Regions from separate parts of the Gryllotalpicola daejeonensis genome, predicted to be linked through region 2. Evidence: predicted binding sites of a transcription regulator. Region 2 holds the regulator's gene; each other region holds the start of a gene.
What was found. The regulator LexA, encoded in region 2, represses DNA repair genes until DNA is damaged. The targets are predictions, from matches to a motif close to TCGAACANNTGTTCGA.
Positions count from the first base shown of each region.

Region 1 (4,207 bases), 560 kb from region 2:
GTCGGGCGGCAACCCGACCGTGCTCGGCTTCAACCCGGTCGCGAGCGGGCAGCCGGGGCTGTGGATCCTCGGCTACGGCGGCCAGCTCACCGATGAGAACGGCAAGCCGACCCTGGACAACCCGAAGAACGAGAAGGGCCTCGAGGTGCTCAAGCAGATCACCGACGCCCAGGGCGGCTACGCCAAGATCAAGAGCTTCTCGGACTCGTTCGACATGTTCGGCGCCGACAACGAGTTCACCAAGGGCCAGGTCGGGGCGGAGGTCGACAACCAGTGGTACGTCAACGTGTTGACGCCTTACGCAGACAAGATCGACCTCGCCGCCGTCCCGTTCTATGCCTCTGACGGCAAGCCGTTCACGGTCGCGAACGGCACCTCGTTCGTCATCCCGACCGCGGCGAAGAACAAGGACGCCGCGTGTGCGTGGGCGACCTCGTTGGTGAGTGAGGGCGCGTGGGATGCCGCGGGCCAGGCTCGCGCGAAGACGATCGCCGGCACCCCCGGCGGCATCAACACGGGTCTGTTCACCGGCAGCCCGAGCATCGACAAGAAGCTTCGCTCGCAGTATGTGAAGCCGAGCGGCAACGCCGGGTTCGATCAGGCGATCTCGACCTACTACGACATCGTCGGCGATGGGAAGTCGTTCGGGGCGTCACCCGCGGGCCAGCAGATCAACACCGAGCTGCAGAACGTCATCTCGTCGGTGCTGCTCGGGAAGGCGACACCGGCGGACGCCCTGAAGAAGGCGCAGGCCTCTGCTTTGCGGGCATACCAGCAGGCGACGAAGTAGGGGGCTCTGCTTGCGCGTCCCGCGCCGACGTTTGCGTCTCCCGTTCCGGACGCGGACGTCGGCGCGGGCCACTAAAGGCACTCGCCTCAGCCGAAGATCGCCTCGACCTCGGCTGCCAGCTTCTCGTTCCAGTCGAGGGCGAGGCCATCGAGGATGCCTGCCCAGTGATGCTCTTTGCTCACCCCGACGATCGGGGCGGTGACGAGGGGGTGGTGGAACAGCCAGGCCATCGCGAGCGCCGCCTGCGAGACGGCATGGGCGGCGGCGAGCTCGTCGAACGCGCGCACCTTCGCCATCGCGGTCTCGTAGTCGAGGAACGGTGCGGCGGACGAAGCGACACTGGCACGGTCACCGGTCTGCGGTCGCTCGCCGTTGCTGTAGCGGCCGGCTAGGAGCCCGTTCGCGAGCGGCGAGAAGGGGGTGTAGGCGAGGCCCTCGCTCGCGACGATCGGGAGAACCTCCGCATCGTCCGCGCGAGCGAGCAGGGAGTATTGGTTCTGCACCACCTCTGGGCGCGCGAGACCCAGCCGGTCGGCGGTCTCGAGCGCGGCGGCGAGTGTGGGGCCGTCGACGTTCGAGAGGCCGTACGCCTTGATCGTTCCGCGCTCGACGGCGTCGCTGAAGACAGGAAGCGACTCGGCCCATGGGGTGTTCGGGTCGACGGTGTGAGCGACATACAGGTCGACGCGGCCGATGACGTCGATGCTGTGCTGCAGCTGGCGGCCGATGCGCTCGGGGTTCAGGTTCGGCCCGGCCGCGGTCATGCCGGTCTTGGTCTGGATCAGCACGTCGGCGTCCGGGTGGCTGCGGTTCCACACGCCGACGACGCGCTCACTCTCGCCACCCGTGTAGACGTCGGCCGTGTCGATGACCTTCACGCCCTCGGCGACAGCGCGGTCGATGAGTGCGAGCCCAGCTGCCTCGTCGAGCCCGAGGCCGGGGCCGGTCGCGACGGCGATGCCGCCGATTCCGCCGGTGCCGAGCAGGAACCGCCCGAGCTGAGCGCGGCGCTCTGTTGCCGATGATGCGATCCAGGTCATGTGGATTCCTTCCGAACGGTTGTCGGTCTCAGAATCGAACCGACTGCGCTGACCCACCGTAACAGAGTAAGTCAGGAATCCGAACTTAGTCGGCACGCGTGGCAGCAGCTGCGTTCAGTCGGCCTCAGCCGACCTTCCGCACGAGCGGGGTCGCGTGGCGTTCGCCCCACGTGCGCAGCCCGGCGAGCACCGGGCCGAGCTCTTCGCCGGCAGCGGTCAGGAAGTATTCGTCGCGTGGCGGTCGCTCGGAGTACCGGTGGCGCTCGATGACCCCAGCCTCTTCCAGCTTCCGCAGGCGCTGAGCGAGCGTCTCGCGCGGGGTGCCGGTGTTGATCTGGATGTCCGTGAAGCGCCGCACCCCGAACCCGAGCTCGCGCAGTATGAGCAGCGACCAGCGCTCACCCACGAGCTCAAGCGCGTCGGCGATCGAGCAGACGCGCGCATGTCCGAGATTGGTCGGTTCGTTTGGCTGACTCACCGTCGCACTCTACCTCCGGCATGTGAAGAACCGGCTGTCGCAATGCCCCCTGTTGATCGAATCTTTGTGCGTTTTTTGAGGCGCTTTTTCCGACTGCTTTTCCGGTTTATTCGAATATTTGTTACACTCGGTCTAGCGTTGATCGGGGGGCACATGGCGTCAGACAGGCAGAGCGGGTGCGAGGCGTTCGCGCGCGTGAGCGCGCTGCTGCCGGTGTCGCTTGCTGTGCTGACCGATGACCCGCTGGTCGGGTTCGCACAGGCCGTCGAGGAGGCCGGGCGGGTGCTGGACGGGCTGCGACTCGGGGTGGCGCGCGAGTTCGACAATCGCACCGACGAGACGCTGGGTGAGGACTCGCTGGCTAGGAAGCTCGGGGCGAAGAGGCCCTGGGGTGCGCTGGAGACCGTGACCCGCACTTCGGCCAAAGATGCCCGGGAGCGGGTGGCCGAGGCGCGCCGGCTGGCGAAGTTCGCGGTGCTTGAGGCTGCGGTCGAAGCCGGGGTGCTGGGGCGGGCGCAGGCGGTCGCGATCATGGAGCCGCTGCTGCCGGCCGCGGACCGCGCCGACACCGCACTGGTGGAAGCCGCGTGCGAGAACCTCGTGGACCTCTCGAAGGTGCTCCCGGCGACCGCGGTCGTGGAAGCCGCCGAAGCGTGGGCGCTGGTGCTGGACCCGGACGGGGTCGAACCCGTCGAGAAAGCCGCCGTCGAGAAACGGTTCTTCCGCCTCGGACGCGCCAAAGACGGCCTCGTGAAGTTCTCCGGCGCCCTCCCAGTGGAGCAGGCCGCCGCCGTGCGGGCGCTGCTGGATGCGTACGTGAACCCCCGCGCCGGAGCATCGGTGATGTTCACCCCGAACGCTGCCGACGACTCGAACGACGTGGAAGACGGCCGGCAGAAGCCGATGCTGACCGCCACGGAAACCGAGCCCCCGACGGACACGCGCACCCCGGACCAGAAGCGCGCCGACGTGATGCACGCCGTGTTCGCCGCCGCCGCCCGCGCCCCCGAGACTCCCACCATGGGCGGCTCGCACCCCACGGTGTTGGTCGTGGTGCCGAAGGACGACTTCGAGACCGGACACGGGGCCGCCCGCATCGACGGGGAAGACGAACCCGTCAGCGCGAAGACCGCCAAGCGGATCGCCGAGACCGGCGGATACCAGGAAGTCCAGATCGACTCGGCCGGGAAGATCCTCAACCTCGGAGACACGAAACGATGCGCCACCGTCTGGCAGCGCAAAGCCCTCGCGGTCAGAGACAAAGGCTGCATCATCCCCGGCTGCACCATGCCCGCCAGGTGGTGCGAGGTCCACCACATACGGCCCGACCGCGACGGCGGACCCACCGACATCCTCAACCTCACCCTCCTGTGCTGGTTTCATCACAACGACATCGACACCGGCCCCTACCAACTCCGCATGGGCGACGACCGAACACCAGAAATCCGCTGGACCTTCGGAAGCCACGCCACCGAATGGATCAAGGCCATCCACACCCCGAAACGCGACCTCAGCACCGCCACCTGAAACGAGTGGCAGAGCTCTGCCCTGACAGCGGAATCTTCCTGGCGCGGTCGACCCGTCCGTTGGCCGGGGGCGCTAACCCTTGCGGCCCTGAGTCGCGACGCCCTCGACGAAGTAGCGCTGGCCGAAGGCGAAGATGATCAGCATCGGCAGCGTGACGAGCAGGGCCGCGACCATGACGTACTGATAGTCGCCGTGGCCGCCGTTGGTGGGGCTGAACAGGGTCATGGCATACGAGATCCCCAAGGGCACCGTGAACTGGTGCACGCTGCCGGCGTTCAAGTAGATGAGCGCGGCCTGCAGGTTGTTCCAGCTGGCCTGGAACTCGAAGATGAACACGATGATGAACGACGGGATCGACAGGGGCATCGCGAT
Region 1 covers NZ_BAABBV010000002.1:582,794-587,000, forward strand. The annotation lists gene ABD736_RS15610 (ABC transporter substrate-binding protein) at 1-790, shown strand, start outside; gene ABD736_RS15615 (aldo/keto reductase) at 877-1,830, opposite strand; gene ABD736_RS15620 (winged helix-turn-helix transcriptional regulator) at 1,955-2,308, opposite strand; gene ABD736_RS15625 (HNH endonuclease signature motif containing protein) at 2,504-3,835, shown strand; gene ABD736_RS15630 (carbohydrate ABC transporter permease) at 3,908-4,207, opposite strand, start outside.
Region 1: ABD736_RS15625 (HNH endonuclease signature motif containing protein) is a predicted target of LexA. The motif match lies at 2,419-2,434, and genes of this name have one in related genera.

Region 2 (4,207 bases):
GCCGCGGCAAGGCGGAAGAGCTCGCCGCGATCGTCGCGCACCTCGGCGCTGACACGGTGATCGCCGACACCGAGCTCGCGCCGAGCCAGCGTCGTGCGCTCGAAGACGTCGTCAAGGTGAAGGTCATCGACCGCACCGCCGTGATCCTCGACATCTTCAGCCAGCACGCCAAGAGCCGCGAGGGCAAGGCGCAGGTCGAGCTCGCGCAGCTCGAGTACCTGCTGCCCCGTCTGCGCGGGTGGGGCGAGTCCATGAGCCGTCAGGCCGGTGGCCAGGTCGGCGGCGCCGGAAACGGCATGGGGAGCCGCGGCCCCGGTGAGACCAAGATCGAGCTCGATCGCCGCCGCATCCACTCGCGCATGGCGAAGCTGCGCCGTCAGATCAAGGACATGAAGCCGGCCCGTGACGCCAAGCGCGCGAATCGCCGCCGCAACGAGGTGCCATCGGTCGCCATCGCGGGCTACACCAACGCGGGCAAGTCGAGTCTGCTCAACCGCATCACGCGTGCGGGAGTGCTCGTCGAGAACGCCCTCTTCGCGACGCTGGACTCGACGGTGCGCCGCTCGCAGACACTCGACGGCCGACCGTACACGCTGGCCGACACCGTCGGATTCGTGCGCAACCTTCCCCACCAGCTCGTCGAGGCCTTCCGCTCGACGCTCGAGGAGGTTCAGGACTCCGACGTGATCGTGCACGTCGTCGACGCCTCTCACCCCGACCCGGCGAGCCAGCTGCAGACGGTGCGCGACGTCATCGGCGAGGTGGGTGCGCGAGACATCCCCGAGCTCGTGGTGTTCAACAAATCCGATCTGATCGATGACGACACCCGCCTCGTGCTGCGTGGACTCGTGCCCGGCGCCGTCTTCGCGAGCGCCCGCACCGGCGAGGGTATCGACGAGGTGCTCGCCCGCATCGCGTACCTGATTCCCGACCACTCGGTCCCGATCGAGCTGCTCGTCCCCTACGAGCACGGCGAGATCATCGCGGCGCTCCACGATCACGGCCGCGTGACCTCGCAGAGCTACACCGAGCAGGGCACGCGCATCTCGGCGCTCATCGACCCGAGCCGCGTCGCGCCGTTCGAGCCGTATCGCCTCGAGGCGGCTCCGCGCGCATGAGGAAGGTGCCGTTCTCGTTCGAGCTGCATCCCGCCCGCTCCGAGCACATCGCGAAGCAGCTGCCCGACCGCATCGCGCGCCTCGTCGCCGCGGGGCCCGAATTCGTCTCGGTGACCTACGGCGCGGGCGGTTCGTCGCAAGACGCATCGCTGGACGTGCTGAAGCACGTGATCGAGAACCACCCCGGAGTGCGGACCATGGCGCACCTCACCTGCGTCGGGTCGACGGTGCAGCACGCGCACGAAACCGTGCGGACCTTCATGGATGCCGGCGTGCACAGCTTCCTCGCCGTCCGCGGTGATCTGCCCGTCGGCGCACCTGAGGATGCCTTCCCCGGCGACATCCGCACAGCAGCCGAACTCGTCCAGCTGATCCATGCAGTCCAGAACGAGCGCAGGCCGTGGCGCGAGGTCGCGGTTCCGGGCACGCCGGGAATCACGGTCGACCGCGACGGGCGCGAGCGCGCGGCCATCGCCGTCGCCGCGTTCCCGAACGGACACCCGTCCTCCCGCTCCTGGCAGCAGGACATCGACACGCTGCTCGCCAAGCAAGCTGCCGGCGCCAACCTCGCGATCTGCCAGATGATCTTCCACGCCGAGGACTACTTCCGCATGGTCGACGCCGCGCGCGCCGCCGGTGTCGAGCTGCCGATCCTGCCCGCGATCACGCCCGTGACGACACCGGCGGGACTGGCGCGCAATCTCGAGCTCTCGGGCGAGCAAGCACCGGCCGACTTCGCCGTGGCGCTCGAGGTCGAGCCGACCGAGGCCGGTCGGCGCGAGATCGGCATCGACTTCGCCGCGAAGCTCACCGAGCGCCTCATCGAAGGCGGGGCGCCAGGCATCCATCTGTACACGCGGAACATGCACGAGGTACCCCTCGCCGTGCTTGCGCGCGTCGGCCTCATCGACGACGCGCGCTATGCGCAGTTGATCGCGCCCGAGTTCACGAGCGAGGCGCAGGCCATCGTCGGGGAGCCCGCCTCGTAGGCCCCCCGACGTGCTTGAGCGTCAGACCGCGCGCAGAACGGCGACGACCTTGCCGAGGATGACCGCCTCGTCGCCCACGATCGGCTCGAAGGCCGAGTTGCGCGGCAGCAGCCAGGTGTGGCCGTCACGCTGACGGAACACCTTCACCGTGGCCTCGCCCTCGAGCATCGCGGCCACGATCTCGCCGTTCACGGCGTCCTGCTGCTGGCGCACGACCACCCAGTCGCCGTCGCAGATCGCGGCGTCGATCATCGATTCGCCGGCGACCTTGAGCATGAACAGGTCGCCGTTGCCGACGAGGCGGCGGGGGAGGGGGAACACCTCTTCCACCTGCTGGTCGGCGGTGATGGGGATGCCTGCGGCGATGCGCCCGACGAGGGGAACGAGCATCGCGTCGCCGACGGGCGCCTTGGTCTCGAAGTCGTCGGTCTGCTCGGCCGGTGACGGAGGGTCGATGAGGATCTCGAGCGCGCGTGGCCGATTCGGGTCGCGGCGCAGGTAGCCGGAGAGCTCGAGCTGGTTGAGCTGGTGCGTCACGCTCGACAGTGAGGCGAGACCGACCGCGTCGCCGATCTCGCGCATGCTCGGCGGGTAGCCGCGCGCGGCGAGCGACTTCTTGATCACGTCGAGGATCGCGAGCTGCTTGTCGCTGAGGTTCTTGCGGCGGCGGGTACGGCGCTTCGGTGCAGCGCCGGTGTCGGCGCTGACGGCATCTGTGGTCACGTCAAATCCCCAATGTCAGTGGTCGCTGGTTGCATTTCCACCAGTGAGCCACACACTAGCGACAAACCCCCTCTGTGTAGGGGATTTGTTCGAGCGAGTCGCCGAAACCGGTGGATAAGTTCGTGAATCATGCGGGGCTTGCATCAAGTTTAGATCGAAGATAGGTTCGTAAGCGTCCGAAATATCGAACAGGCGTTCCGAACCAGGTGACGAAGGTTGAGGGTTGAGATGAGCAGCTTCACTGTTCACACGTCCGCGAGGGCAGCGTTCAACGTGCGACGGCCCGTCGGCACGCCGGCGCATCCCGGCCCGGCGGTTCGCTCGCGACTCCGTGTGACCCGGCGCGGCAGGCTCGCGCTGGTCGCGCTGGCGTCGGCGCCTCTGCTGGCCGCCGCGCTCTGGTTCGGCGTCAGCACCGGGGCCGCGTCCGCGCAGGCGCCGTCGGCGGCGACCGCACACGGCAGCGTCGAGCACGTCACTGTCGCGCAAGGTGAGTCGCTGTGGCAGATCGCCGAGCGTGTCGCCCCTCACGCCGACCCGCGTGAAGTGATCGACGCAATCGTTGACATGAACGGGCTGCAGAGCACCGTCGTGACGCCCGGCGAATCGCTCGCGATCCCCGCGCAGTACGCGAGGTAGCTCAAGCGGAGGCCTGTCAAGGCGCCGCCTACGATAGAGGCGTGACGTCTCTCTCAGACCTCCCGATCCGTGACGACCTGCGCGGCCGTGAGCCGTATGGCGCGCCGCAGAAGCATGTCAGGGTCGAGCTGAACGTCAACGAGAACACTCACCCCATCCCCGACGACGTGCAGGCCGACGTGCTCGAGCGGCTCGCGAAGGCTGTGAGCGGCGCGAATCGCTACCCCGACCGCGAGTTCGTCGAGCTGCGCGACGCGCTGGCCGGCTATCTGGGCCACGGCCTGACGCGCGACAACCTCTGGGCGGCGAATGGTTCGAACGAGATCCTGCAGCAGCTGCTCCAGGTGTTCGGTGGCCCGGGCCGCACTGTGCTCGGCTTCGCGCCGACATACTCGATGTATCCGCTGCTTGCCTCCGGCACCGGCACCGAGTGGGTCGCGGGCGACCGAGACGCCGATTATGAGCTGTCGGCTGAGCGAGCCGCCGACTGGGTGCGCCGCACTCAGCCTGACGTGGTGATCCTGTGCTCGCCGAACAACCCCACGGGCACGCCTCTGTCTCTCGACGTCGTCGAGGCGGTCTACGAGGTGGCGCCCGGCATCGTGATCGTCGACGAGGCATATGCCGAGTTCTTCCCGGCCGGTGAGCCGAGTGCGCTCACGCTGCTGCCTGGTCGTGAGCGCCTCGTCGTCTCGCGAACGATGAGCAAGGCGTTCGCCTTCGCGGGCGTCCGACTCG
Region 2 covers NZ_BAABBV010000002.1:21,442-25,648, reverse strand. The annotation lists gene hflX (GTPase HflX) at 1-1,118, shown strand, start outside; gene ABD736_RS12995 (methylenetetrahydrofolate reductase) at 1,115-2,107, shown strand; gene lexA (transcriptional repressor LexA) at 2,129-2,830, opposite strand; gene ABD736_RS12985 (LysM peptidoglycan-binding domain-containing protein) at 3,059-3,469, shown strand; gene ABD736_RS12980 (histidinol-phosphate transaminase) at 3,511-4,207, shown strand, end outside.

Region 3 (4,207 bases), on a different contig from region 2:
CTCGCTGATGGCGTCGCGATCCGCCGTGGTGGCGAAGCCACTGTGGGTGACCGAGGCGCGGACGATGTCGCGGAACTCGTCGATGTCGAACGTGACCACGCTCTGCTGGATGGTCGGGTCATCGACCTCCCTCGGCTCGCCGAAGGTGAACGAGAGCCGGGTAGGCGCTTCGACGGCGAGCACGACGCCTGCGGCATCGACGACTCCCGAGCCGTCGACACGCACATGCTCGACTCGGCTGCCGACGTTCCAGTCAGACACCTGCGCATGGCCCCAGAACCTGGCCGTGACGTCGGCATCGGTGAGAGCACGCCACACCTGCTCGGCGGTCGCACGGATGTAGGTCACGTAGCTGTACTCAGGCACCGACATGCCCCCATGTTCCGCCGGTCGCGGCGGGCGCACTAGTCCGGGCGCCTCAGCTTCACAGCGGTACTCGCCTGCCGCGCGCCGTCTCGATGGCCCGGACGACACTTTCCAGCGGCTCCGCTCCGGGCTATTCGCCGCGTGGTTCTGGTGCTCCGGGCGGTGTCCCTGGTGGTGCTCCGGGTGGCACTCCGGGTGGTGCTCCGGCGTGCTGTTTGAGTCGTGCGGCTGTGCCATCTCCGGCGGTTGTCCAGTCGATGACCCGCCCGCCGTGCGTGTAGCGGACTTCGGGGGTGCCGTTGATCATGCGGATGTGCCAGGGTCCGGTGTCGATTTCGTGGTGGTGGAACCAGCACAGCAGGACGCCGTTGTCGAGGTCGGTGTTGCCGCCGTCCTTGAAGCTGATCACGTGGTGCACCTCGCACCACTGCGCGGGCACCGTGCACCCCGGGATCAGGCAGGTGCCCCCGTCCCGCAGGGCGATCGCGCGCCTTTGGCGGCGGGTGAACCCGCGCACGCTGCGGCCCAGGCGCAGCACCTGCCCGTCGTCGCCGAAGATCACCGTCTGGATCCCGCCCGCGCAGGCGGCCTGCTCGGCCTCAGCCACAGGCACGGGTTCGGGGGTGCCGGCGTAGAACGCCAACCCCTCACCCGACTGCAGCTCTTTGACGGTGGTGGAGATCCACACGGTGGGGTGGTCCCCACCCATCTCCGGCACCTCGGCCGAGCGCGCCTGGGCGGCGCAGATATCCCGGAACAGGTCCGCCCGCTTCTGCCCGGCCGTGCGCCCATCAGAAGGCAGCTGCTCGTCGGCGGGAGTGAAGGTGACGGTCTTCTTCCCTTTCGGGTTGATGAACGCGTCGAAGACCCCGCGGATGACGGCGGCGTGCCCGGCTGGCAGCAGGCCGGACACCTTCGCGGCGCCGTCGATGGTGGGGCCGACCGCGAAGAACCGCTCCGCCATCGCCTTCGCCGCCGTGTCCTCGACGACCCGAACATCCAGCAGGGCGGCTTTCTCCGCCGCCTTGGCCTTCACCTCATCCGCGCCCGCGGTCACTGCCAGTTCGACGAGTTCCGCCTCGACCTGGGCCACCTGAACGGCATCCGCACGGCCGAGATCCTTCCCGGCGGCCTTCGTGAGCTCCGAGCTGATCGCCGCCGCCGCCTCCCGCCCGATCCGCCCGTCCAGCACCGCGGCCTCGACCGCCGGCAGCTTCTTCAACTCGGTCGCCTGCGCGACGAGCTTCTGAGCTTCCTTGCCCGAACTCTTGGTCAAACCCTGAATCGCCCCGGCGGCGGTCTTGAATCCCAACCGCCTGGCCAGAGAATCTGGCGCCCCGTCCTCGGAGCGCTCCTGCACGGCAGCGGCCGCCGCCAGCCGCAAGGCGTCGATCTGCCGGCCCGCCTCCTCGACCTGCTCCACGAACCGCACCAACTGCCCATCCGTCAAAACCGCAGGGTCCACCGGCAGCACACCCGCCAGGCGCGCAAGCGCCCCGCATGCGGCAGACCCGACCTTCGACATGCCCCGAGTCTACCGAACACAACTTCGAATTGGAAGACGTAGTTACGAATACTTATTCACATGCGACCCCAGCGCGCCGACTTCTCCACAAGCCCGCCCGGCCAAGACATCCGCCCGCCCTTGTGCGCACTCATGCGAGACTCTACGAGGCATGTCCGACACCGCTCCCCCTCTCGAAATCCGCTTCCCTGCCGAACTGCCGGTCAGCGCGAAGCGCGATGAGATCGCGGCGGCGATCCGCGACCACCAGGTCGTCATCGTGGCGGGCGAGACCGGCTCCGGGAAGACGACGCAGCTGCCGAAGATCGCCCTCAGCATCGGCCGTGAGCGCATCGGCCACACCCAGCCGCGACGCCTCGCCGCACGCACCATCGCCGAGCGCATCGCCGACGAGCTCGGCGAGACCGTCGGGCAGACCGTCGGCTACAAGGTGCGCTTCACCGACCAGGTCAGCAGCAGCACCCGCATCAAGCTGATGACCGACGGCATCCTGCTCAACGAGATGCACCGCGATCGCGACCTCACGGCCTACGACACGATCATCATCGACGAGGCCCACGAACGCAGCCTCAACATCGACTTCCTGCTGGGCTACCTGGCCCGACTCCTGCCCCGCCGCCCCGACCTCAAGGTCATCATCACCTCGGCGACGATCGACCCGGAGTCGTTCGCGAAACACTTCGCGAAACCGGACGGCACACCGGCGCCGATCATCGAGGTCTCGGGGCGCACCTATCCCGTCGAGATCAGGTACCGGCCGCTCGTGGCTGAGGACGTTGAAGACGACGATGTGGATGCCGAGCCGGGTCTCCATTCGGCTTCGCAGAGTCGGCCAGCGGCCAGCGGCTCCCCCGCCGTCGACCGCGACATGAACCAGGGCATCCTCGACGCCCTCGACGAGCTCGCCCGCGAGAAACCCGGCGACGTGCTCGTCTTCTTCTCCGGTGAGAACGAGATCAAGGATGCCGCAGACGCGATCCGCGGCCACCTCACCCGGCAGGGCAAGGCCGACAGCACGGAAGTGCTCCCCCTCTACGGCCGCCTGAGCGCCGCCGAGCAACACAAGGTCTTCGAGACGAGCGCCCGGCCAGGAATCCGTCGCCGCATCGTGCTGGCCACCAACGTGGCCGAGACCAGCCTGACGGTGCCGGGGATCAAGTACGTGATCGACACCGGCACGGCGCGCATCTCGCGCTACTCGACGCGCGCCAAGGTGCAGCGCCTGCCGATCGAGGCGATCAGCCAGGCCTCCGCCACGCAGCGCAGCGGCCGCGCGGGGCGCACGAGCGACGGCATCGCGATCCGCCTGTACTCGGAAGACGACTTCAGCAAACGCCCCGCGTTCACCGAGCCCGAGATCCTGCGCACGAACCTTGCCGCCGTCATCCTGCAGATGATCTCGCTCGGCCTCGGCGCCATCGAGAGCTTCCCGTTCCTCACCATGCCCGATCCGCGCGGCGTGAAGGACGGGCTCGATCTGCTGACGGAGCTCGGGGCGATCAGCGCGGCAGCGCACTCGCGGCCGAAGGACGCGAACAAAGAGCGAAGCGCCTTACAGGGCCGAGGCGCCGAGCTGCGGCTCACCCGCACCGGCCGCGAACTCTCGCGTCTCCCCATCGACCCGCGCTTCGCTCGCATGGTGCTCGAGAGCCGGCGCCACGGCACGACCCGTGAGGTCATGGCGATCGTCGCCGGCCTCACGATCCAGGACCCCCGCGAGCGCCCCGTTGAGCGCCGCGGCACCGCCGATCAGTTGCACGCGCGCTTCGTCGACCCGACCAGCGACTTCCTCACCCTGCTCAACCTCTGGAACCACCTCGAAGAGAAGCAGCGCGAACTGAGCTCCAGCGCGTTCCGGCGACTCTGCAAGGCCGAGTTTCTCAACTATCTGCGCGTGCGCGAGTGGCAGGACGTCTATCGCCAGCTGCGCCGCATGGCGAAGGAACTGCACCTGACTGTCGGCGAGCCGGCCGTGAACCCCGACGGCATCCACAAGTCACTGCTCGCAGGCCTGCTCAGCCACCTCGGCCTGCGCGACCTGCAGAAGAAGGACTACGCCGGTGCACGGGGCACGCGCTTCGTGATCTTCCCCGGCTCTGCCCTCGCGAAGAAGCAGCCGACCGCCCTGATGAGCGCCGAGCTCGTCGAGACCAGCCGCCTGTTCGCGCGGGTCAACGCCGCGATCGACCCCGCGTGGGCCGAGCCGATCGCGGGCGACGCCCTGCTCAAGCGCACCTATTCAGAGCCCCACTGGGAGAAGAACCAGGGCGCGGCCGTCGCCTACGAGCGCGTCACGCTCTTCGGCGTTCCGATCAT
Region 3 covers NZ_BAABBV010000001.1:1,344,156-1,348,362, forward strand. The annotation lists gene ABD736_RS06675 (SRPBCC domain-containing protein) at 1-372, opposite strand, end outside; gene ABD736_RS06680 (HNH endonuclease signature motif containing protein) at 497-1,891, opposite strand; gene hrpA (ATP-dependent RNA helicase HrpA) at 2,043-4,207, shown strand, end outside.
Region 3: ABD736_RS06680 (HNH endonuclease signature motif containing protein) is a predicted target of LexA. The motif match lies at 1,904-1,919, and genes of this name have one in related genera.